DNA from 3 places in the Streptomyces sp. NPDC050423 genome. Region 2 is predicted to be linked to each of the others. Evidence: riboswitches for the same ligand, from Rfam matches in the RefSeq annotation. Region 2 holds a riboswitch; each other region holds the start of a gene.
What was found. Region 2 has a riboswitch for thiamine pyrophosphate ahead of AB0I52_RS08625 (thiamine ABC transporter substrate-binding protein). Riboswitches for the same ligand answer to the same signal wherever they lie in the genome.

Region 1 (7,503 bases), on a different contig from region 2:
GTGCCGACGTTGATCGGATCGGTGCAGCGGGCGCTGAGGCTGCTGGAGGCCGTGGGCGCCCATCGCGACGGGGCGCCGGCCAAACAGCTCGCACGGGAGGCGGGGCTTCCGCTGCCCACCGCCTACCACCTGCTGCGCACCCTCACCCATGAGGGATATCTGCGCCGGGAGAACGGCGTCTTCCTCTTCGGTGCCGCCGCTGAGCGGCTGGTGGACGACGGCGCCCTGCAGAACCGTCGCAGCCGGATGACCCAGTCGCTGGGCCGCTGGCGGGACATCATCGGAGCCCCGGTGTACTGCGCCGTCTACCGCGACGGTGAGATCGAACTGGTCGCGGTCGCCGACACCCCGGCAGCGCCCGCGGTGGACGAATGGGCCGCCTTCCAGGAGACCGGGCACGCCCACGCGATCGGCCAGTGTCTGCTGAGCCAGCTCGACGAGAAGGCCCGCGAGGACCACCTGGACCGGCATCCGGTGCGCCCGCTGACCCGCTACTCCGTACGTGACCGCCCGGCCCTGCTTGACCGGCTGCGGTCGCTGGAGCGAACGGAACCCGTCGTCGAGCGACAGGAGTACGCCCTCGGGACGGTCTGCGCGGCCATCCCGATCACGGCCGGTTTCACGGCTGCGGCGATGGCCATTTCGGTACCTCTCGACCAGGAAGACCGGTTGCTCCCCGCAGTCGAACGACTACGTGGCGAAGTGGCCAGCCTCTTGCGTTCGTTCGTGTTCTCTATCAGTATCTGAAAAATCACTCCTTGTGATCTGCTATCGCGTGCACCACGATGGCGTCAATAGGGCCACGGGGGATCATTCCTGGCCAGATTCATCTACTGCGGGGTTGAACGATGCGCGAGTCGGTTCAAGCTGAGGTCATGATGAGCTTCCTCGTCTCCGAGGAGCTCTCTTTCCGTATCCCGGTGGAGCTCCGGTACGAAGTGTGCGATCCGTACGCGATCCGGATGACCTTCCATCTGCCCGGCGACGCCCCCGTCACCTGGGCTTTCGGCCGTGAGCTGCTGCTCGACGGCCTCAACAGCCCCAGTGGCGACGGCGACGTACACATCGGGCCGACCGAGCCCGAAGGGCTGTGCGACGTCCACATCCGGCTCCAGGTGGGAGCGGACCGCGCTCTCTTCAGGGCTGGTACGGCACCACTTGTGGCCTTTCTCGACAGGACGGACAAGCTCGTCCCCCTCGGGCAGGAGTGCACGCTGGGTGACTTCGAGGGCAATCTCGAAGAGGCATTGGGGCGAATTCTGGCCGAGGAACAGAACGCCGGCTGACGGGACCGTCCCTCCAGCGCTGGGTGCCGGTCGAACACCACACCTGCCGAACGGGTGAATCACTCTCCGTGTGCAGCCGTTCAGGACCTCGCTCGTCGGCGGCGTCCTCCGCCACTCCGTACGGGTGCCGAAGCCCCGGCTTCCGCGCCGACCCCCGTACGGCCCGCGGAGACGACCAGTGCCGCGAGCGCGGTGGTCACCGGCACCGAGGCGACCAGGCCGATCGAGCCGACCAGCGTCCGCACGATCTCCTCCGCCACCAGCTCGCTGTTGGCCACCGTCCCCACGCTGCTCTCGGCGATCGAGAACAGCAGCAGCAACGGAAGCGCGGCGCCCGCATAGGCGAGCACCAGGGTGTTGACCACCGAGGCGATGTGGTCCCTTCCGATCCTGATCCCTGCCCGGTAGAGCTGCTTCGTATTCATCGTCGGGTCCGCCTGATGCAGTTCCCAGACCGCCGACGTCTGGGTGACCGTCACATCGTCGAGCACTCCCAGCGAACCGATGATGACGCCGGCCAGAAGCAGACCGCTCATGTCGATGTGCGGGTACAGGCCGTGGATGAGACCGGTGCTGTCGTCGGTGTTCCCGCTCAGGCTCGCCCAGCCGATGAAGAGCGAGCCGAGCAGCCCGATCAGCAGCAGTGAGATCAGGGTGCCGATGACGGCGACCGAGGTGCGGGCGGTCAGCCCGTGGCAGATGTAGAGGGCGATCAGCATGATGGCGCCGGCCCCGACGACCGCCACGAGCAGCGGATTCGAGCCCTGCAGGATGGCCGGGAGGATGAACAGGGTCAGCACGGCGAACGACAGGGCGAGCGCCACCAGCGCCATGACCCCGCGCAGCCTGCCCACGACGACCACCGCCACGGCGAAGATCCCGGCCAGCAGCGCCATCGGGAACCCCCGGTCCACGTCCGTCACGGAGTACTGGAGGTCATGGGGTGCGTCGGGGGCGTACGCGACCACCACCCCCTGCCCCTCCCGCAGCTGTCGCGGTGCGTCGGGCTGGACGACCTCGATGAATGTGCGCCCCTTGTCCTTGCCGCTCGTGACCTCGACCGTGGCCTTCTCGCAGAGTCCCGCCCCGTCGCCACCGGTGGCCGGGTCCCCCGTCTGCGGCGTGGTCTCGCCGCTGGTGGGCAGCTGGGACGCGTTCACGTCCTTGCAGTCGACCTTGTCGATGTTCACCACCTCGGCCTGCTGGGTCTGCCGGTCGAAACCGACACCGGTGCGCTCGTGCCCCGGCGCACCACCCGGCCAGAGCATCACGAGACCGACGGCGACCGCGACCGCGAACGGGATCAGCACGGCTGCGATCACCTTGCGCAGGTGCTTGGACACGGGGGCGGCGGGGCCGTGGCTGTGGCTGTGCGAGTGGGAGTGCTGAGGGCCCGGCTGTTCGGGAACGATATGGGGGGACGTCACCGGCCGATCATCGCAAGAAGAGCGGGGCCCTCTGTTCAGCACACCCGCGAGGGCGTTAGCGTGGTGGCACCTTTGCACACGCGGGAGCTCGGAGCACCGGGCTGAGAGGGCGCTGATCTCCGTACGTCCGTACGGGACACGCTGCGCCGACCGCCGAACCTGTTACCGGGTAATGCCGGCGTAGGGAGTAGGTCTCATGACCACAGCGGACGCACGCACGCCTGCCTCCAATCAGAGCGACCAGGCCAATCAGAGCGACCAGGCCAATCAGCGCGATGAGGCCGGTCGGAGCGATGAGGCCGGTCGGAGCGACGAGGCCGGGAAGTCCATCGGCTGGCACAAGGGATACGTCCAGGGCTCGCGCCCGGACCTCCGGGTGCCGGTCCGTCAGGTGCACCTCACCAACGGCAAGGACGTGACGCTGTACGACACGTCGGGGCCGTACACCGATCCCGCCGTCGACACCGATGTCCGCCGCGGACTCGCACCGCTGCGGGAGAACTGGATCATCGCCCGCGGCGACACCGAGGAGTACGCCGGCCGGACGGCGCGGCCCGAGGACGACGGGCTCAAGCACACCGCGCCGCGGATGGGGTCTCCCCTGCCCGAGCGAAGCCGAGAGCTCGGGGAAGGACTGCGCAATCTGGACGCCGTCTTCCCCGGCCGTCCGCGCCGGCCGCGGCGCAGCCGGGACGGGCGCCCGGTGACCCAGCTCGGGTACGCCCGCCGGGGCGAGATCACCCCGGAGATGGAGTACGTGGCGATTCGGGAGAACGTCGCGCCCGAGGTGGTGCGCGAAGAGATCGCCGCGGGCCGGGCCGTGCTGCCGGCCAGCGTCAACCACCCGGAGATCGAGCCGATGATCATCGGCAAGCGGTTCCTGGTGAAGGTGAACGCCAACATCGGCAACTCCGCGGTGACGTCCTCCATCGAGGAGGAGGTGGACAAGATGACCTGGGCGACCAAGTGGGGCGCCGACACGGTCATGGACCTTTCCACCGGCCGCAACATCCACACCACCCGTGAGTGGGTTCTGCGCAACTCCCCGGTGCCGATCGGCACCGTGCCCCTCTACCAGGCCCTCGAAAAGGTCGACGGCAGGGCGGAGGAGCTGACCTGGGAGATCTACAAGGACACCGTCATCGAGCAGGCCGAACAGGGCGTCGACTACATGACGGTCCACGCCGGCGTGCGCCTGCCGTATGTGCCGCTGACGGCCCGCCGCAAGACCGGCATCGTCTCCCGGGGCGGCTCGATCATGGCCGCGTGGTGCCTCGCGCACCACAAGGAGTCGTTCCTGTACGAGCACTTCGAGGAGCTCTGCGAGATCCTGGCCTCGTACGACGTGACGTACTCGCTGGGCGACGGGCTGCGCCCCGGATCGATCGCGGACGCCAACGACGAGGCGCAGTTCGCCGAACTGCGCACGCTCGGCGAACTGAACACGGTCGCCAAGCGGTTCGGCGTCCAGACGATGATCGAGGGCCCGGGACATGTCCCGATGCACAGGATCAAGGAGAACATCGACCTCCAGCAGGAGATCTGCGAGGAGGCGCCGTTCTACACGCTCGGCCCGCTGACCACCGATGTCGCGCCGGCGTACGACCACATCACCTCGGGCATCGGCGCCGCGATGATCGCCTGGTGGGGGACGGCGATGCTCTGTTACGTGACGCCCAAGGAGCACCTCGGCCTGCCCAACCGGGACGATGTGAAGACCGGGGTCATCACCTACCGGATCGCGGCCCATGCGGCGGACCTGGCCAAGGGGCACCCGGGGGCGCAGGAGTGGGACGACGCGCTGTCGGACGCCCGGTTCGAGTTCCGGTGGGAGGACCAGTTCAATCTGGCGCTCGATCCGGACACGGCGCGGGGGTTCCACGACGAGACGCTGCCGGCCGAGCCGGCGAAGACGGCGCACTTCTGCTCGATGTGCGGTCCGAAGTTCTGCTCGATGAAGATCTCGCACGACATCCGGCGTGAGCACGGCGGTTCGCAGTCGGAGATCGAGGCGGGCATGGCGGAGAAGTCCAGGGAGTTCGCGGCCGCGGGCAACCGGGTCTATCTGCCGATCGCGGACTGAGGCACGGCGCGTCGTACCGGCGGGCTCGTGCCGGCCGGTACGACGCGCCCGCGTGCGCCCCCGGACCCGTCAGTCCATCTCGTGTTCCGGGCCGCCGAAGTCGGGGCTGGAGAAGTCCGGGCTGGTGAAGGTGGGCCGGGGCGCGGCGGCCGGGCCGTCGTCCGGGCTGGAGAAGTCCGGCCGGCTGTAGCCGATCTTCGGGATGCGGTTGGCCGAGGGGTACGGGGTGCGGGCGGCGGGCGCGGCGCCGGGGTCGGCGAGCGCGTCCCGCAGGAAGGGCAGGATGCCCCGTTCCAGCAGTGCGTGCCGCCAGGCCTCGCGGGCACGCGCCACGTCCTCCGGCAGCTCCTCGCCCGGGTCGTCGACGGCGAGGGAGGTGGAGCCGTTCCGCAGGGCGGTGACGAGGAGGCCGATGGCGGCGATCAGGATGGCGGCCGCGGTGAGCGCCGCGAAGAACCAGCCCGCGCCGACCATGGTCCCCGCGAAGGACGGTGTCGGGCTGAGCATCTTCAGGAGGTAACCGACCAGCAGGAAGATCACCGCGGCCGTGCCGGCGAGCACCGGGGCCAGAACGGTGACGACGGCTCCTATGCCGGCGCCCGACCGGTCGGGATCGCCGGCGCCGGTTCCCCGGGCGGCGTCCTGGTCGGCGGCCGTGGCGCGCAGTTCCTCGCGGGCCTTCACGTAGTGCTCGTACTCGGTGGCGGCCGTGGCGGTGATGAGGGCGGTGGCGGCCATCGCCATGGTGCGCAGCTGTACCGGGTTGAGCCGTTCGCCGACTGCGGCCAGATCTGGTCGTTCATGGGCGTGACGCAGCGCGTCGTCGAGGATCCGCTCGTACTCGGGGCGGTCCTCGGTCAGCAGGTGCGGAGCGCTGTTCATGTGCATCCCCCGATGCTCCGTAGGGCCTGTGTGCCCGATTCGACCGGGCAGTGGGGCGGAAACGGAGGAGAGCCTGCTACTGGTACGCCGATGGTAGAGCGCCCACGGCACAGGGTGACAGGGGGTTTCCGGAAATAGGCCCAGTGGTCGGCATGGTCAGGTCGTTCATGCGTCTTCCCCGAGGGCCGTCAGTCATGCAGGGGGAGTTGGACGACCAGTAGCTTTCCGGCCATGGTCACTCCGCCGTCCATGGCGATGGCGAGCCCGTTCGCGTACACGTGGGGGCCGTCCACCAGCGGGCCCGCGCTGTCCTCGCCGTCCTCGGAGCCGACCTCGCCGAGCAGATACGGAATGGGGCTGTGACCATGGACGACGCGTCGGCCGCCGTAGGCCGCCATCAGCTGCTGGACGGCCTGCGGGCCCGCCTCGTCGCGGAAGGCGAAGCGCTTGGTGAGCTTGCGGAAGAGGTCCCAGCACTCATCGGCGTCGTTCCGCGTCAGAATGGCGTGCACCGTGTCGTTGACGTCCTCGATGGTGGTTCCGTAGTCGAGGTACGCCGTCGTGTCCGAGTGCATCAGCAGATGCCCGTCCTCCTCGACGACCGCGTCGAGCCGGGACATCCACTGGAGGTGGACGTCCTGGAGCCGCTCCATGTCGGTCTTCTGGCCGCCGTTGAGCAGCCAGGCGGCCTGGAAGGTGGCGGTGCCCGCGCCGGAGTTCACCGGGGTGTCGCCGAACCGCTTGGCGCCGAGGAGCAGCAGCTCGTGGTTGCCCATCAGGGCCTTGCAGTAGCCACCCGCGGCCGCGGCCTCGGCGGACAGCCGCATCACGAGGTCGATGACGCCGATGCCGTCGGGCCCCCGGTCGGTGAAGTCGCCGAGGAACCAGAGCCGCGCGTTGCCCGCGGACCAGTTGCGCTCGCCGTCGATCAGGCCCTGCTCGGCGAGGGCGGCGTGGAGCTCGTCCAGATAGCCGTGGACGTCGCCGACCACGTACAGGGGGCCGAGCTCCGGATCCTGGCCGGGCCGCGGTTCGGGCACGGCCCGCACCTGGACGGTGTCGTCGCGGGTGATCACCGGAAGGTCGCGCGCGGTGGGGGTGTACCCCTCCGGCGCCCCACCTTCCGGGAAGGCGTTCCCCGGGCGCGGAGCCGCGGGCGGCGCCGGGGACTGCGCATAGGGCGGTACGCGGAAGTCGCGCAACGTCGCCGTCCGCACCGCGGGTTCCTGACCGGCCCCCTGTGTCATCGACCCCTCCACCACCGTCGCGCCGCCGTACACCTGACGGGCCCTGCTGGTCGGGGCGGTCCGCGGTGTCGTCCGCCCATCATAGGAATGCGAATCGTGCTCTGTGACGCACCAGGGGTGGTGAATCCGAACGCACGCCGGGATATCCGGTCGATTGGTCCCGATTGGTCTGATCAATCCCCCGCCGGCGAGCGCGGCGCGCTGACCGTGGTGCGGGGCGGACGGCGTTGCGAGGACGTCCGGACGATGAGCTCCGTCGGTATCACCTGCTCCACCGGGCCGTCCTGGTCGACGCCTTCGATGGCGTCGATGAGCAGTTGGACGACCGCCGTGCCGATTCTGCGCGGTTTGAGCGAGAGCGTGGTGATGGGTGGCTCGGTCGTCGCGTAGACGGTGGATTCGCTGCAGCAGACCAGCAGCAGGTCCTCAGGGACGCGCAGACCGTACCGGCGGGCCGCCGCGAGCAGATCGGTGCCGTTGGGGTCGAAGAGCCCGTAGACGGCGTCAGGGCGGTCCGGACGGGCCAGCAGGCGGTCGGCGGCCACCGCGCCCGCACACGGGTCGTGAGCGGGGTAGGA
Region 2 (7,503 bases):
CGCGGCGGCCGGGCTGCTGGGCGCGGAGGCGTCGCTGCCGCTGGCCGCCGTCCTGGTCCTGCTGACCCTGGTGCCCGCGGCGGCGGCGACGGCGAGCGCGCTGGCGCTGCGCACCAGGCCGGTGCGGGCGGCGGGCATGCAGGACGGTTCGCAGGACCTGCTGCCCGAGGAGCAGGCCCCGGCCCCGGCCGCCCCGCCGACCGGGCTGCCGTGGGGCGTGGCCCTGACGGCCGCCGGTCTCGCGGTCGAGGCGTACGCGAGCCGCGGTTCGTCGGGCAGCCCGTTCCCGCTCCCCGGAAAGCTCGACTCCACTCCGGTCTGGGTCCTGGTGGGGTGGACGCTGACGGCGGTCGGCCTGGCCACGGCCGGCCCCGGGCTGACCCATCTCGCCGGTCGGCTGCTCCAGGCGGTGCGCCCCGGAGCCGTACGCCTGCTGGCCGGGCGGGTGCTGATGGACGAGGCACGCCGGCTCGGCCGGCCGCTGGGCGTCGTCAGCGCGGTGCTGTCGGCCGTCATCGCCGCGTTCGCGCTGTACGGGACGGGTCCCCGGCCCTTCGGACCGCTCACCGCGCTCGGCGCCGTGCTCGTCATCGGCTGCACGACGGCGACGCTGCTGACCTCGGCGCTGGAGGCGAAGCAGGCCCGCGCGGAAACAGCGCGGGCACTGCTGCGGCTCGGCGCCCCGGCCTCGGCGCTGCGGGCCGCGACGGCGCTGCGCGCGGCCGCGCTGCTCCTCGTCTTCGCCCCGCTGACCTGGGCGATCGCCGAGCTGGCCGCTCTTCCGCTGACGCCCTGAGCGGCTGAGCGGCTGAGCGGCTGAGCGGCTGAGCGACCGGACAGACGGCCGCCATGGGGGGCGCCTGCCCGTCGGTCCCTAGCATGAGGCCGTGGAGAACCCGGACGAGACCGCGTCCGCGGGCCCGGCCGCGTGCGCCGTACGGCGCAGGGCTGCCTCGTGGGGGACGTCGCCGACCAGCAGGCAGGAGGGTCGTTCCCGGCACCGCCCGTCGGACCGCGGGCAGCGCCCGGACCGGCGTGTCCCTGCCCTTGCGCGGGACGAGCCGCGCGGCGCAGAGGATCACCCGCCGGTCGTCCAGCCCGTAGCGGCGCCGGACGGCGCTCTCACCGGGGCGGGCCCGGAAGGCGTCGGCGTCCAGCGGGCAGGACGACGCTCTCCGACGCGTCGAAGGTGACGCCGACCCGCGCGCCCTCCTCCGGTGTGGCGCGCAGTGCGCACTCGGCGTCCAGGGCCGGGCCGTGGTCGGGGTTCAGTGTGACGGCGACGTGGTTGCCGCGGAAGGTGCGGGCGCCCACCGTGCAGCTCAGGCCGTCCTCCGGGGCGCCGATCCGGACTCCGGCCGGACGTACCAGCAGATCGCAGGCCCCCTGCGGCGATCCCGCGGGCACCGGCACCTTGCCCCAGTCCGTGTCGGCGGCCTCGCCGGTGACCGTCGCCTCCACCACGTTGTCGAAGCCGAGGAAGCGGGCGACGAAGGCCGATGCGGGACGCTGCCAGACCTCCAGGGGGGTTCCCACCTGGGCGATGCGTCCGTCACGCATCACGACGACGCGGTCGGCCAGCGCGAAGGCCTCGCCCTGGTCGTGGGTGACCGCGAGCACGGTCGTGCCCAACCGGCCGAACAGTGTGCGCAGTTCGACGACGAGGCGTTCGCGCAGGCTGCGGTCCAGCTGACCGAGGGGTTCGTCCAGCATCAGCAGCTTGGGCCGGGGGGCGAGCGCCCGCGCGAGGGCGACGCGCTGCTGTTCGCCGCCGGACAGCGCGGCGACGGCCCGCCGTTCGGCGCCGGGCAGCCCCACCAGATCGAGGAGTTCGGCGACCTTGCGGTCCTGCTCGCTCCGGCTCACGCCGTGCATCCGCAGCCCGAAAGCGACGTTGGCGCCGACGTCGCGGTGCGGGAACAACTGGTGGTCCTGGAACATCAGGCCGAGCCCGCGCCGGTGCACCGGCACCCCGGCCTGGTCCGCTCCGTCGAGCAGTACCCGCCCGCCGTCCGGATGCTGGAGTCCGGCGACCACTCGCAGCAGTGTCGACTTTCCGCTGCCGCTCGGCCCCAGCACGCAGACGATCTCGTGCTCGGCGACCTTCAGGTCCACCGCGTCCAACGCCGGCCGGTCGCCGAAGCGCACGGTGGCCGATTCGAGTGTCAGCATCCCTAGAACTCCCCGGATCGATCGGTGCGGATACGTTCGAGCAGCAGCAGGGACACCGCGCACACGAGCATCAGAATGGTGCTGAGTGCCATCGCCTGGCCGTAGTTGAGCTCCCCGGACCGCCCCAGCAGCCTTGCCACGGCGACCGGGAGCGTCGGGTTGTCGGGCCGTGCGATGAACACCGTGGCGCCGAACTCTCCGAGCGACACGGCGAACGCGAAGCCCGCCGCGACCAGCAGCGCCCGGCGCACCAGCGGCAGATCCACCTCGCGCCAGGCCCGCAGCGGCGAGGCGCCGAGCACCGCGGCTGCCTCGCGCAGCCGCCCGTCCACCGCGCGCAGGACGGGCAGCATGGTCCGTACGACGAACGGCACCCCGACCAGTGCCTGGGCCAGCGGCACCAGGATCCAGGAGGTCCGCAGATCGAGCGGCGGCTTGTCCAGGGTGATCAGGAATCCGAAGCCGACGGTGACGGCGGAGACCCCGAGGGGCAGCATCAGAAGGGCGTCGAAACCCCTGACCAGCCGGCCGGCCCGCCTGGTCAGAGCCGCCGCGGCCAGGCCCCCGACGACCAGTGCGATGACGGTCGCGACCAGCGCGTAGCGCAGCGAGTTCCCGATCGCTTCGAGAGGGGCGACCAGGAACGTACCGCTGTTCGCGTCCGCCGATGCCAGCGCCCGGTAGTAGTCGAGACCGTGGCCGCCGGACACGTCGAGCGAGCGCTCCACCAGTACGCCGAGCGGCAGCAGGATCAGTACCAGCACGGTCAGCAGGACGCCCCCGAGCAGCGCCCACTGGCCCGCGCCGCGCGGCCTGCGGGCGGTCTGTGCCGGGTCGACCAGCTTCAGCGCGGTCTCCCTGCGCCGTACGGTCCAGGCGTGCACGGCGAGGATGGCACCGACCGCGGCGAACTGCACGAGCGTCAGCACGGCGGCCGTGGGCAGGGCGAGCAGCTGTGCGGTCTGGCGGTAGATCTCCACCTCCAGCGTGGAGAATCCTGGGCCGCCGAGGATCTGGACGACACCGAAGGAGGTGAAGGTGAAGAGGAAGACCATCAGCGCCGCGGCGGCCACGGCGGGGCCGAGCGCCGGGAGCGTGACCCGCCGCCAGGCGGCGAACCGTCCGGCACCGAGGACGCGAGCGGCCTCCTCCTGCCGCGGGTCGAGCTGCGACCACAGTCCGCCGACGGTGCGCACGACGACCGCGTAGTTGAAGAAGACGTGGGCCAGCAGGATCGCCCACACCGTGGTGTCGAGCCGTACGCCCCACAGCTCGTCGAGGAAGCCGCCGCGCCCCAGCAACGCGAGGAACGCGGTGCCCACGACGACGGTCGGCAGGACGAACGGCACCGTGACGATCGCCCGCAGCAGTTGCTTGCCCGGGAAGTCGAACCGGGCGAACACATAGGCGCCCGGCAGGGCGATCAACAGGGTCAGCGCGGTCGAGGCGAGCGCCTGCCACAGGGTGAACCAGAGGACATCCAGGATGTCCGGCCGGCTCAGCACCTCACCGAACCGGCCGAACTGCCAGACACCGTCGGCTTTGAGTCCCCGCCCGACGATCGCCGCGACGGGGTAGGCGAAGAACACCGCGAAGAAGGCGACGGGCACGGCCATCAGACCGAGCCGCACCGCGCTCCCGCGCCGTGACCGGGTGCGTGCGGCCTTCCCGCGCGCGCCCGGTCCGCGTACGGGAGTCCTCGCTACTTCACTACGAGCGAGGACCATGACTGGACCCACTGCTCACGGTTCTTGGCGATGGTGTCCGGGGCGACGGTCGCCGGCTTGTCCGCGGTGGCCCCGAACTCCGTGAAGAGTTCCGGCACCTTCGCGCCCTTGGTGACCGGGCTGACGAACATGTTGAGCGGCATGTCCTCCTGGAACTTCTTTCCGATCAGGAAGTCCAGCAGGGCCTTGCCGCCCGCCTCGTTCTTCGCGCCGTCGAGCAGACCGGCGAACTCGATCTGCCGGAAGCATGTCCCGGTGGCGACCCCGGTCGGGGCCGACTTGGGCTGCGGGTCCGCGTACAGCACCTCGACGGGCGGGCTGGAGGCGTAACTGACGACGAGCGGACGGTCGGCCTTGGCCTTCCTGCCGCCCGCGGAGCCGGAGAACTCCTCGTTGTACGCCTGCTCCCAGCCGTCGACGACCTTGACGCCGTTGCTCTTCAGCTTCTTCCAGTAGTCCTGGTAGCCGTCCTCGCCGTAGGTGGCGACGGTGCCGAGGAGGAAGCCGAGACCGGGCGAGGAGGTCGCGGCGTTCTCGGTGACGAGGAGGTTCTTGTACGCGGGCTTCGCCAGGTCGTCGAAGGACTTCGGCGGCGCGAGCTTCTTGTCGGCGAAGTACTTCTTGTCGTAGTTGACGCAGATGTCGCCGGTGTCGACCGGAGTGACCCGGTGCTTTCCGGCATCCAACTGGACGTCGGACGCCACCTGGCCGAGGCCCTTGGCCGCGTACGGCGTGAAGAGACCGTTGTCGAGGGCCCGCGACAGCAGGGTGTTGTCGACGCCGAAGAACACGTCACCGCGCGGCGATCCCTTGGTCAGGATCTCCTGGTTGAGGGCGGCGCCCGCATCCCCGCTCTTCAGCACCTTGACCGTGTATCCGGTCTCCCGGGTGAACTCCTTCAGTACGCCCTTGGACGCGTTGAAGGAGTCGTGGCTGACGAGGGTGACGGTCTTGGATCCGGTGCCCTTGGTGCCGGCGGAGCCGGACGACGAGTCGTCGGAGCCACCGCAGCCGGCGAGCGCGGTCGCGCCGATCGCGGCGGCGACGGCCGACACCGCGATCTTCTTGGTTGTGCTCATGTGATTCCTCCTGGGGGTGACCAGGAAGAGACGCGGCCCTGCCCGCGCCCGGAACGAACCGGAAGCGGGCAGGGCGCAACAGCTTGAGTAAGGTCCGAACTTCCTACCCGGAATGACCCGGGCGAGGTTCAGAGGGTCTGCGGCCAACCTGTCCTTGGTGCCGCACTCTCAGCGCTGTGGCGCTCCCCTGTCGGAATATGAAGTTGGATGCACGCCCAGGCTACACGGCCGGTTTCGGCCTCAGCGCTCGGATGCCGCCAGCTGCCCGCAGGCGCCGTCGATCTCCTGGCCCCGGGTGTCCCGGACGGTCACCGGCACCCCGTGGGCGGCGATGGCCTCGACGAACGCCTTCTCGTCCTCGGGCCGCGAGGCGGTCCACTTCGAGCCGGGCGTCGGGTTCAGCGGGATCAGGTTGACGTGTACCCGCTTGCCCTTGAGGAGCCGGCCCAGCCGGTCGCCCCGCCAGGCCTGGTCGTTGATGTCACGGATCAGCGCGTACTCGATGGAGATACGGCGACCGGACTTCTCCGCGTACTCCCAGGCCGCGTCCAGTACCTCGCGCACCTTCCACCGGGTGTTCACCGGTACGAGGGTGTCGCGCAGCTCGTCGTCCGGGGCGTGCAGCGAGACCGCGAGACGGCACTTGAAGCCCTCGTCGGCGAAGCGCAGCATCGCCGGCACCAGGCCGACGGTCGAGACGGTGATCCCGCGCTGCGACAGCCCCAGCCCGTCGGGCTCGGGGTCGGTCAGCCGGCGGATGGACCCGACCACCCGCTTGTAGTTGGCGAGCGGCTCGCCCATGCCCATGAAGACGATGTTGGAGAGCCGCGCCGGGCCCCCGGGGACCTCGCCGTCGCGCAGGGCCCGCATGCCGTCCACGATCTGGTGGACGATCTCCGCCGTGGAGAGGTTGCGGTCGAGACCGGCCTGCCCGGTGGCGCAGAACGGGCAGTTCATCCCGCATCCCGCCTGCGAGGAGATACACATCGTGACGCGCTCGGGGTAGCGCATCAGGACGGACTCGACCAGCGTGCCGTCGTGCAGCTTCCACAGCGTCTTGCGGGTGGTGTCGTCGTCGCAGCTGATGTGCCGGACCACGGACATCAGGTCGGGGAACAACGCCTCGGCGAGCTTGCCCCGCGACGCGGCCGGAATGTTGTTCCACTCCGACGGGTCGTGCGCGTACCGCGCGAAGTAGTGCTGCGAGAGCTGCTGGGCGCGGAAGGGCTTCTCGCCGGTCGCGGCGACTGCTTCCTTGCGCTCGGCGGGCGTGAGGTCGGCGAGGTGCCGCGGCGGCCTCTTGGCTCCGCGGGGCGCGACGAAAGTGAGTTCTCCGGGCTTAGGCATGGTTCATCCAGTGTCGCAGACAGAACAGTGAGGGCCCGCCGCCCTGTGGACAACGGACCCTCACTCGTGAAGACGCAGGTCAGAAGGGGTGATCTGGCAGTCGCTCAGCCCGAGCCGACGAAAAGCACCATCAGCAGCCAGACCACCGGCGCGGTCGGCAGCAGGGAGTCCAGCCGGTCCATGATGCCGCCGTGTCCGGGGAGCAGCGTGCCCATGTCCTTGATTCCGAGGTCCCGCTTGATCATGGACTCGCCCAGGTCACCGAGGGTGGCGCTGGCGGCGACCGCGAGGCCGAGCAGCAGGCCCTGCCACCAGGAGCCGTCGTCGATCAGGAACTCCATGCACAGCGCACCGGCCACCATCGCGAAGGCCACGGCTCCGAAGAGGCCCTCGCGGGTCTTCCCGGGGCTGATCCGCGGTGCGAGCTTGTGCTTGCCGAACCGCCAGCCGACGGCGTACGCGCCGGTATCGCTGACCACGGTCAGCAGCAGGAAGGTCAGTACCCGCTGCGGCCCGTCGGACGCGGTCAGGAGCATGGCGACGAAGGTGGCCAGGAACGGTACGTAGAACGCGGCGAAAACGCCGGCCGTGACGTCCTTGAGGTAGCCCTCCGGCGGCTCGGCCATCCGCCAGACGAGCACCGCGAGGGCGGTCAGCGCCATGGCCGCCCAGGCGCCTTCGGCGCCTCGCGCGTAACCGGCCACGACCATGGCCGCGCCACCGACCGCGAGAGGGACGAGCGGCGCCTTGATGCCCTTGCGCTCCTCCAGCCGGGAGGTGAGCTCCCAGAGGCCCACGACGACGGCGACCGCGATCACACCGACGAAGACGGCCTTGACGATGAAGAGCGAGGCGACGACGACGGCACCCAGCCCCACGCCGACCCCTATGGCGGCTCCGAGATCACGGCCCGCACGTTTCTTCTGCGGGGGTGGCGGCGCGGTGGACATGGGCTCCTGCGGCTTCTCGTCGCGGAACAAGGGGCCGCCGCTCAGGCGTGCGGCCCCCTGGTCCCGGTCATCACGGTCGTCAGCGTCTCTACCTGCGTCGGGAACGTCCGGCACAATGGGCATGGGCCGAGTGTGCTGGGCGTTATGCACATCGTATGCAGGACCCGCCGGAGCGGCCCGCATCTCGGGAGCGGCCCAGTGGCCGGCGCCCTGCGGGGCGCCCCGGGA
Region 3 (7,503 bases), on a different contig from region 2:
GGACGTACGCCGGCACGGACTCGGCGGCGCACTCGGCGCGGAACTGCTCGTCCTGCGCCGGGTTTCCGGGCGAGGTCGCCCAGCCGCGCGGATTGGCGACGAAGACCTGGACGGCCTCCGCGCCCATCTCGCGGGCGTACGGGAGGCCGGCCCTGGCGAGGCCGCCGGCCACCGGTACATGGCCGCCGACAGGGTTGCGCATACGGATCTAGAGTCCCTTGGTCTTGATGGTGATGGTGCTGCCCTCTGGGGCGCGGTCGCCGCCGTCGACGGACTGGCTCGCGACCGTGTCGCTGAAGGAGAGGAACGGGCGGTCGACCTTGACCTCGAAGCCCGCGTCCTCCAGCTCGCTGCGGGCGTCGTCGACGTTCTTTCCGGTGACGTCCGGGACATCGATCATCTGCGGGCCCTTGGAGACCGTCAGCGTGACGGTGTCGCCCTCGGCGGCCTCCTGGCCCTCGGCCGGTGACTGCTCGGCGATGTCGCCCGCGTCCTGGGGGGAGTTCACCCGGCCGGGCAGCACCTTGGCCTTCAGTCCCTCCTCGTCCAGCGCGTCGGTGGCGTCCTCGACGGAGAGGCCGGTGACGTCGGGGACGTCGACCGGGCTGCCCTTGGACACCACGATCGCGACCGCGCTGTCCGCGTGGCGCTCGGTGCCCGCCCCGGGATCCGTCCGCACCACCTCACCGGCCGCCGCGTCCTCGCTGAACTCCTTGGTGGTCATGCCGGGCACCAGGCCCGCCTTCGTCAGCTTCCGCCTGGCCTCGGCCAGCGTGATGCCCTCGACATCGGGCACCTCCACGATCTCGGGCCCGCGCGAGACGACGAGTGTCACCGAGCCGTTGCCCCGGATCCGGGCGGCCGACTTCGGGTCGCTGTTGATCACCTTGCCGCGGTCGACGGTGTCGCTGTAGGCGCGCTCGACGCCCTTCAGTTCGAGGCCGGCGTCCGACAGCCGTCCCTTGGCCGCCTGCTCGCTCTGGCCGAGCACCGAGGGGACGTGGGTGAACTGTCCGGAGTTGATGTACCAGACGCCGCCGCCGATCCCCAGGACCAGCAGCACGGCGACGACCGCGGCGACGATGCCGCGCCGCGGCCCGCCGAGGAGCCCGGCCCGCCGGTCCGGCGGCAGCGGCGGGGACATCTCCAGCCGGCTGGTGTGGTGGGCGGTTCCCTGGCCGGGCGGCAGCACCCGCGGAATCACGCTCGTGCGGTCCTCGGCGGCGTCGCGCACCTCTGCCAGGGCCTGCGGCGGTACGGCGTCCAGCTGGGCGTCGGTGAGGCCGGCGCGGGCCTGTCGGGACTCGGCGAGCAGGGCCACCGCGTCGAACGGCCGGACCTCGGGGTCACGCGCGGTGGCGCTCGCCACCAGCTCGTCGAGCTCGGGTGCGAGCCCCGGGACGAGGGCCGAGGGAGCCGGGACGTCCTCGTTCAGATGCTGGTAGATGACCTGGGCGGGGGAGTCACCGGTGTGCGGCTTGGCGCCGGTGAGCATCTCGTACAGCACCACCCCGCACGCGTAGACATCGGCGCGGGTGTCCGCGGTGCCGCGCTCGATCTGCTCGGGGGCGAGATAGGAGACGGTGCCCAGGACGGACCCGGTGGTGTTGGTGACCGTGCCCACGGCCCGTACCAGGCCGAAGTCGGCGACCTTGACCCGGCCGTCGTCGCCTATGAGTACGTTCTCCGGCTTCATGTCACGGTGTACGAAGCCCGCCCGGTGCGCGGCACCGAGCGCGGCGAGCACCGGCTCCAGGATGTCCAGCGCGGCCCGCGGCTGCAGTGCGCCGCGCTCGCGCAGCACATCGCGCAGCGTGCAGCCCGCGACGTACTCCATGGCCAGGTATACGTACTGCCCCTGGGCCCCCTGGTCGAAGACCCCGACCACATTGGGGTGCGCGAGCCCCGCCACCGACTTGGCCTCGCGGATGAAGCGCTCGACGAACGAGGCGTCGGCCGCGAGCGCCGGGTGCATCACCTTGAGGGCGAGCACCCGGTCGAGGCGGGTGTCCATGGCCCGGTAGACCGTGGCCATGCCGCCCACGGCGATGCGGGCATCGACGCGGTAGCGGCCGTCGAGCAGCTGCCCGACGAGAGGGTCCTGGAGGGTCGTATCCACGCAGGGAGTCTACGAGCCGCCGCGGACACGACCGACGGGCCGGGGCGATCCTGGGGTCGTACTGCAGCCGAGCCGTGACAGGGACACGCGATCCACCGCCGCCGGAGCCGCGGTACCCGGTGTCAGAACGCCGGGCGTTCCGGGTCCAGCGCCGCCAGCCCCGCCACCGGCGACGACGCCTCGGCGAAGTGCCGGCGCGGTATCCGCCCCGCGCGGTACGCCAGCCGCCCGCCCTCCACCGCGTGACGCATCGCGGCGGCCATCAGCTCGGGCTCCTGGGCCCGGGTCACCGCCGAGGCGAGCATCACGGCCGCGCACCCCAGCTCCATGGCGAGCGCCGCGTCCGAAGCCGTCCCGGCGCCCGCGTCCAGGATCACCGGGACCCGGGCCTGCTCGACGATCAGCTGGAAGTTGTGCGGATTGCGGATGCCCAGCCCCGAGCCGATGGGGGAGCCGAGCGGCATGACCGCCGCGCACCCCACGTCCTCCAGCTTCCGGGCCAGCACCGGATCGTCATTGGTGTACGGCAGCACGGTGAAACCGTCGTCCACCAGGATCTCCGCGGCGTCCAGCAGTTCGACCGGGTCGGGCAGCAGGGTCCGCTCGTCGGCCACCACCTCCAGCTTGACCCAGTCGGTGCCGAGCGCCTCGCGGGCCAGCCGGGCGGTGAGCACGGCCTCGCCCGCCGTGAAGCAGCCCGCAGTGTTCGGCAGGACGCGGACGGCGAGCCGCTCCAGTACGCAGAGCACGGAGCCCCGCACGGTCGGGTCGAGGCGGCGCATCGCGACGGTGGTCAGCTCGGTGCCGGAGGCGATCAGTGAGCGTTCCAGCACATCGAGGCTGGGCGCCCCGCCCGTTCCCATGATCAGCCGGGAACCGAGGACGGCGCCCCCCAGGGCGAAGAGGTCGTCGGGCACGGTCAGCCTCCCTGGACCGCGGTCAGGACCTCGACCCGGTCGCCGTCGGCGAGCACCGCGGCGGACCACCGGCCGCGCGGCACGACGGTCTCGTTCAGCGCGGCCGCGACACCCGAGGGCGCCTCGGTCAGGGTCGCCACCAGGGCGTCCAGGGTGGTGCCCGCGGCGACGGCGACGGCCTCGCCGTTCACGGACACGGAGAGGGCGAGGGGTGCGGTCATGCGGGCTGCTCCTGTCGTACGGGGGTGGCGGCCGCGAAACGGCCGGGGGAGAAGGGGCGGGCCACCTCGGGCAGCTCGCCGCCGGCCAGCAGCTGCGCCATGGCGTCACCGGTGACCGGAGTGAGCAGCACCCCGTTGCGGTGGTGGCCGGTGGCGAGGTGGAGGCCGGGCAGCGCGGTGCGGCCGAGCAGCGGGGCGTTGTCGGGGGAGGCGGGGCGCAGACCGGCCAGGGTCTCGGTGAGCGGCAGCTCGGTGATGCCGGGCACCAGCTCGTGGGCGTCGCGCAGCAGCTCGTACACCCCGCCCGCCGTGACGGTGGTGTCCCAGCCCATTTCCTCGCTGGTGGCGCCGATCACCAGCTCGCCGTTCTCGCGCGGCACGAGGTAGACGTGGCTGCCCCGGACCACGGCCCGCACGGTGCGGCTGAGGAAGGGGGCGTACGCGGTGGGTACGGTCAGCCGCAGCACCTGGCCCTTGACCGGGCGGACGGGCGGCAGGACGTGGTCCGGCACCCCCGCGAGCCGGCCGCTGAGGCTGCCGGCGGCGAGCACCACCTGATCGGCCGTCGGCTCCGAACCGTCGGTGAGTACGGCCCCGGTGGCCCGGTCCCGCACCACCGAGAGCCGTTCGGCCCGGTGGCGGTGGAAGACGACCCCGGCCCGCTCGCACGCCGTCAGCAGCGCGGCGGCCAGCCGGCGCGGGTCGACCTGGTGGTCGCCGTCGACCCGCAGTCCGCCGCGTACGCCCGGCGCGAGCATCGGCTCCAGGCGCCGGCACTCACGGCCGGTGAGCCATTCGGTCTCCAGCCCCGACCGGCGCTGGAGCTCGTGCAGTTCCCGCAGATGGGCGCGGTCGTCGGTGTCCAGCGCGACGGCCAGGGTGCCGCAGGCGCGGTAGCCGATGTCCTGTCCGCTCGCGGCCTCCAGCTCGGCCGCGAACGCCGGATAGCGCGCGGCGGAGTCGACGTTGAGACCCAGCAGCAGCTCTTCGCCGTAGTGCAGTTCGGTGACGGCGGCCAGCATCCCGGCCGCGACCCGGGCGGCCCCGCCGCCGGGACCGGGATCGACGACCGCGGTGGCCAGGCCGCGCTGCGCGGACCGCCAGGCGGTCACCAGGCCGATGATGCCGCCCCCGATGACGAGGACGTCGGACCCGCTCGCGCGGTGGGTGCGCATGGGCATCCAGCCCCTCCCTTCGCCGGCATGACCCGGATCAGGTTCGTACGGTCGAAGGCCGTCCAGCCTCCCTCTCAGCCCGGTGCGTCCGGGCTCCCGCGAGTGCTTTACGTGGGCCACCCTAGACCCCGTCCCGCGGAGGGTCCCGGGAGGGCGGTGGGTGCGAGCACGGCGGCGGACCTCTTTCCTGACGGTTCGTCAGATGATTAAGGTGGACGGGTGAACGAGCAGCAGCGGGCAGAGCGGCCGGAGCGGCAGTCGGAGCGGGCGGGGCGGCGGGTGGTCGTCGTCGGCGCGGGCATGGCGGGCGTGCAGACGGCGGTGGCCCTGCGGGAGCAGGGCTTCACCGGCGCCGTCACCCTGATCGGAGCCGAACCCCATCAGCCCTACGACCGTCCCCCGCTGTCCAAGGCGGTACTGCTCGGCAAGGCCGAGGAATCCGCCTTCGACATCGACTTCGAGGCACTGGGCATCGCGCTGCGGCTGGGCCACGAGGTCACCGGCCTGCGCGCCGCAGACCACGAGCTGGACACCTCCGCGGGGCCCGTCCCCTACGACGTCCTCGTCATCGCCACCGGCGCCGAACCCGTCGTGCTGCCGGGTTCCGGGGGCGTGCCGGGCGTCCATCTGCTGCGCACCCTGGACGACGCGGCGCGGCTGCGGCCCGTCCTGGAGGCGCGGCACACCGTGGTGGTCGTCGGCGCGGGCTGGATCGGCGCCGAGTTCGCCACCGCGGCCCGCGCCGCGGGCTGCGAGGTCACCGTCGTCGAGGCCGCCGAACGCCCCCTCGCGGGCGCCCTGCCCGCCGAGGTCGCCGCTCCGATGGCCGCCTGGTACGCGGAGAGCGGCGCCGCACTCCTCACCGGGGCGCGGGTGGCCCGCGTCGAGCCCGGCGGCGTGGTCCTGGCGGACGGGCGCACGCTCCCGGCCGACGCGGTCGTCGTCGGGATCGGCGCACGGCCCGCCACCGGCTGGCTGGCCGGCTCCGGCGTCGGGCTCGGGCCCGACGGATCGGTGACCGCCGACGCGGCGCTGCGCACCTCGCTGCCCGACGTGTACGCCGTCGGCGACTGTGCCTCGTTCCCGTCCGCGCGCTACGGGGTGCGTCTGCTGGTCCACCACTGGGACAATGCCCTCCAGGGGCCCCGGACCGCTGCCGCCCAGATCATCGGCGCGGCCGGCGGGGACGGGGCGGAGTCGCCCGCCTATGACCCCGTGCCGTACTTCTGGTCCGAGCAGTTCGGCCGGTTCGTCCAGTACGCGGGTCACCACGACGGCGCGGACACCCTGCTGTGGCGCGGCGATCCGGCCGGCCCCGCCTGGTCGGTGTGCTGGCTGCGCGACGGCGTCCTGGTCGCGGTGCTCGCCGTAGGCCGGCCGCGCGACCTGATCCAGGGGCGCAAGCTCATCGAGGCGGGCACCCGGCTCGATCCGGAGCGGGCCGGTGACGCGTCCGTACCGCTGAAGTCGGCGGCCCGGCAGTAGGAGCCCGCACCGCCGGTGCCGTCCGGTCGGCCGACGGGGCCTGCACCGAAACGGACACCGGAGCCCGGCACTCGCCCTCCCCGACGGCCGCCCGTGGCCGGCTCGCGGCCGGCCGCCGGCGCCACTGCCGCGCCGCGCGAGGCCCTGAAGGGCTGAGTCCGGGTATCGGCTGTCAGTCCGGGATGGCAGGCTTGTCCCGTGACCGAGATTGACGCAAAGATCGATGCTCTCGTCCCTGCCTGGCTCTACCTTCCCGATATCGCCGAAATGTTCGATATCGAGGTGACGCGTGTGCGGCAGCTGGTCAAGGAGGGCCAGCTGATCGCCGTACGACGTGGTGAGAACCGGGCACTCCAGGTGCCTGCCGCCTTCATCGACGGTGACAAGGTGGTCAAGGGTCTTACCGGGACCCTGACGCTCCTGAGGGACGACGGCTACTCCGACAAGGAGATGCTGGAATGGCTCTTCACTCCCGACCCGAGCCTGCCGGGCACGCCCGCGCAGGCGCTGAGTGAGAATCGCGGCACGGAGGTGAAGCGCCGCGCCCAGGCGCTCGCCGTCTGACCGACAGCCGTACAGGTGGTGCGGGCCGCACGGTGCGGCCCGCACCACTTCCGCACCGCTCACCGAACGTCATCGCTCTCCCGGGGGAACTCGCCATGTCCACGCCTCGCGCGCCGCTGTCCGATGCCCGGCTCTATCTGTGCACGGACGCCCGCAGGCGCCAGGGGGACCTCCCCGAGTTCCTCGACGCCGTCCTCTCCGGCGGGGTGGACATCGTCCAGCTCCGCGACAAGGGGATGGAGGCGGCCGAGGAGCTCGAACACCTCGCGGTCCTCGCCGACGCCTGCAAGCGGCACGGCAGGCTCCTCGCGGTCAACGACCGGGCCGACGTCGCCCATGCCATCGGCTCCGGCGTGCTGCATCTGGGCCAGGGCGACCTGCCGGTGCCCGCCGCCCGCGCGATCATCGGCCAGGACGTGATCGTCGGCCGCTCCACGCACGCCGAGGCCGAGGTCGACGCCGCCGTCACCGAGCCCGGCGTGGACTACTTCTGCACCGGCCCCTGCTGGCCCACCCCGACCAAGCCCGGCCGGCCCGCACCCGGCCTCGGCCTCGTCCGGTACGCCGCCTCGCTCGCCCCGGCGCGTCCGTGGTTCGCCATCGGCGGGATCGACGCCGGCAATCTCGACGAGGTGCTGGACGCCGGAGCGCGCCGCGTCGTCGTCGTACGGGCCCTCACCGAGGCCGCGGACCCCGCTGCCGCCGCCGCTGAGCTGGCCGAAAGGATCCGGGCCCGCGCCGACGCCTGATCCGGCGGACACACCGGGGCGGGGCGGGGCCGCCCGAGCGACGCGTTTGGGGCATCGGTGTCCGAAGCGTGGACAAGTACCGGTCAATTCGGGCAAATCCTGCCGGTTCGGTTGGGTGGCCGCCACGCCCTGGTTAACCTGCCGTTATGGCCCTTGGCACACCTTCCACCAGGACAGATCGCGCGCGCACCGTGCGTGAGATGCTCGCGACCGGCGAGACCTTGCACTCCTTCGAGTTCTGGGCGCCCAAGACCGAGAAGGGCGAGCGCAATC

Region 1: linked by a shared signal. The riboswitch ahead of thiC (phosphomethylpyrimidine synthase ThiC) and the one ahead of AB0I52_RS08625 (thiamine ABC transporter substrate-binding protein) in region 2 are both predicted to bind thiamine pyrophosphate.
Region 3: linked by a shared signal. The riboswitch ahead of thiO (glycine oxidase ThiO) and the one ahead of AB0I52_RS08625 (thiamine ABC transporter substrate-binding protein) in region 2 are both predicted to bind thiamine pyrophosphate.

What each region holds. Positions count from the first base shown of each region.
Region 1 covers NZ_JBFAJY010000002.1:157,649-165,151, reverse strand. Annotated here, with positions in the region: gene AB0I52_RS02260 (helix-turn-helix domain-containing protein) at 1-747, shown strand, start outside; gene AB0I52_RS02255 (SsgA family sporulation/cell division regulator) at 849-1,286, shown strand; gene AB0I52_RS02250 (YibE/F family protein) at 1,367-2,713, opposite strand; TPP riboswitch at 2,784-2,917, shown strand; gene thiC (phosphomethylpyrimidine synthase ThiC) at 2,910-4,796, shown strand; gene AB0I52_RS02240 (hypothetical protein) at 4,866-5,684, opposite strand; gene AB0I52_RS02235 (metallophosphoesterase) at 5,867-6,925, opposite strand; gene AB0I52_RS02230 (LacI family DNA-binding transcriptional regulator) at 7,099-7,503, opposite strand, start outside.
Region 2 covers NZ_JBFAJY010000008.1:54,605-62,107, forward strand. Annotated here, with positions in the region: gene AB0I52_RS08605 (hypothetical protein) at 1-796, shown strand, start outside; partial or broken gene AB0I52_RS08610 (hypothetical protein) at 905-1,121, opposite strand; gene AB0I52_RS08615 (ABC transporter ATP-binding protein) at 1,123-2,172, opposite strand; gene AB0I52_RS08620 (iron ABC transporter permease) at 2,175-3,788, opposite strand; gene AB0I52_RS08625 (thiamine ABC transporter substrate-binding protein) at 3,875-4,978, opposite strand; TPP riboswitch at 5,061-5,177, opposite strand; gene rlmN (23S rRNA (adenine(2503)-C(2))-methyltransferase RlmN) at 5,219-6,325, opposite strand; gene AB0I52_RS08635 (phosphatidate cytidylyltransferase) at 6,430-7,503, opposite strand, start outside.
Region 3 covers NZ_JBFAJY010000022.1:49,620-57,122, forward strand. Annotated here, with positions in the region: gene AB0I52_RS18055 (deoxyribonuclease IV) at 1-202, opposite strand, end outside; gene pknB (Stk1 family PASTA domain-containing Ser/Thr kinase) at 209-2,119, opposite strand; gene AB0I52_RS18065 (thiazole synthase) at 2,242-3,036, opposite strand; gene thiS (sulfur carrier protein ThiS) at 3,039-3,257, opposite strand; gene thiO (glycine oxidase ThiO) at 3,254-4,432, opposite strand; TPP riboswitch at 4,430-4,542, opposite strand; gene AB0I52_RS18080 (FAD-dependent oxidoreductase) at 4,652-5,917, shown strand; gene AB0I52_RS18085 (Rv2175c family DNA-binding protein) at 6,116-6,481, shown strand; gene thiE (thiamine phosphate synthase) at 6,577-7,230, shown strand; gene metF (methylenetetrahydrofolate reductase [NAD(P)H]) at 7,377-7,503, shown strand, end outside.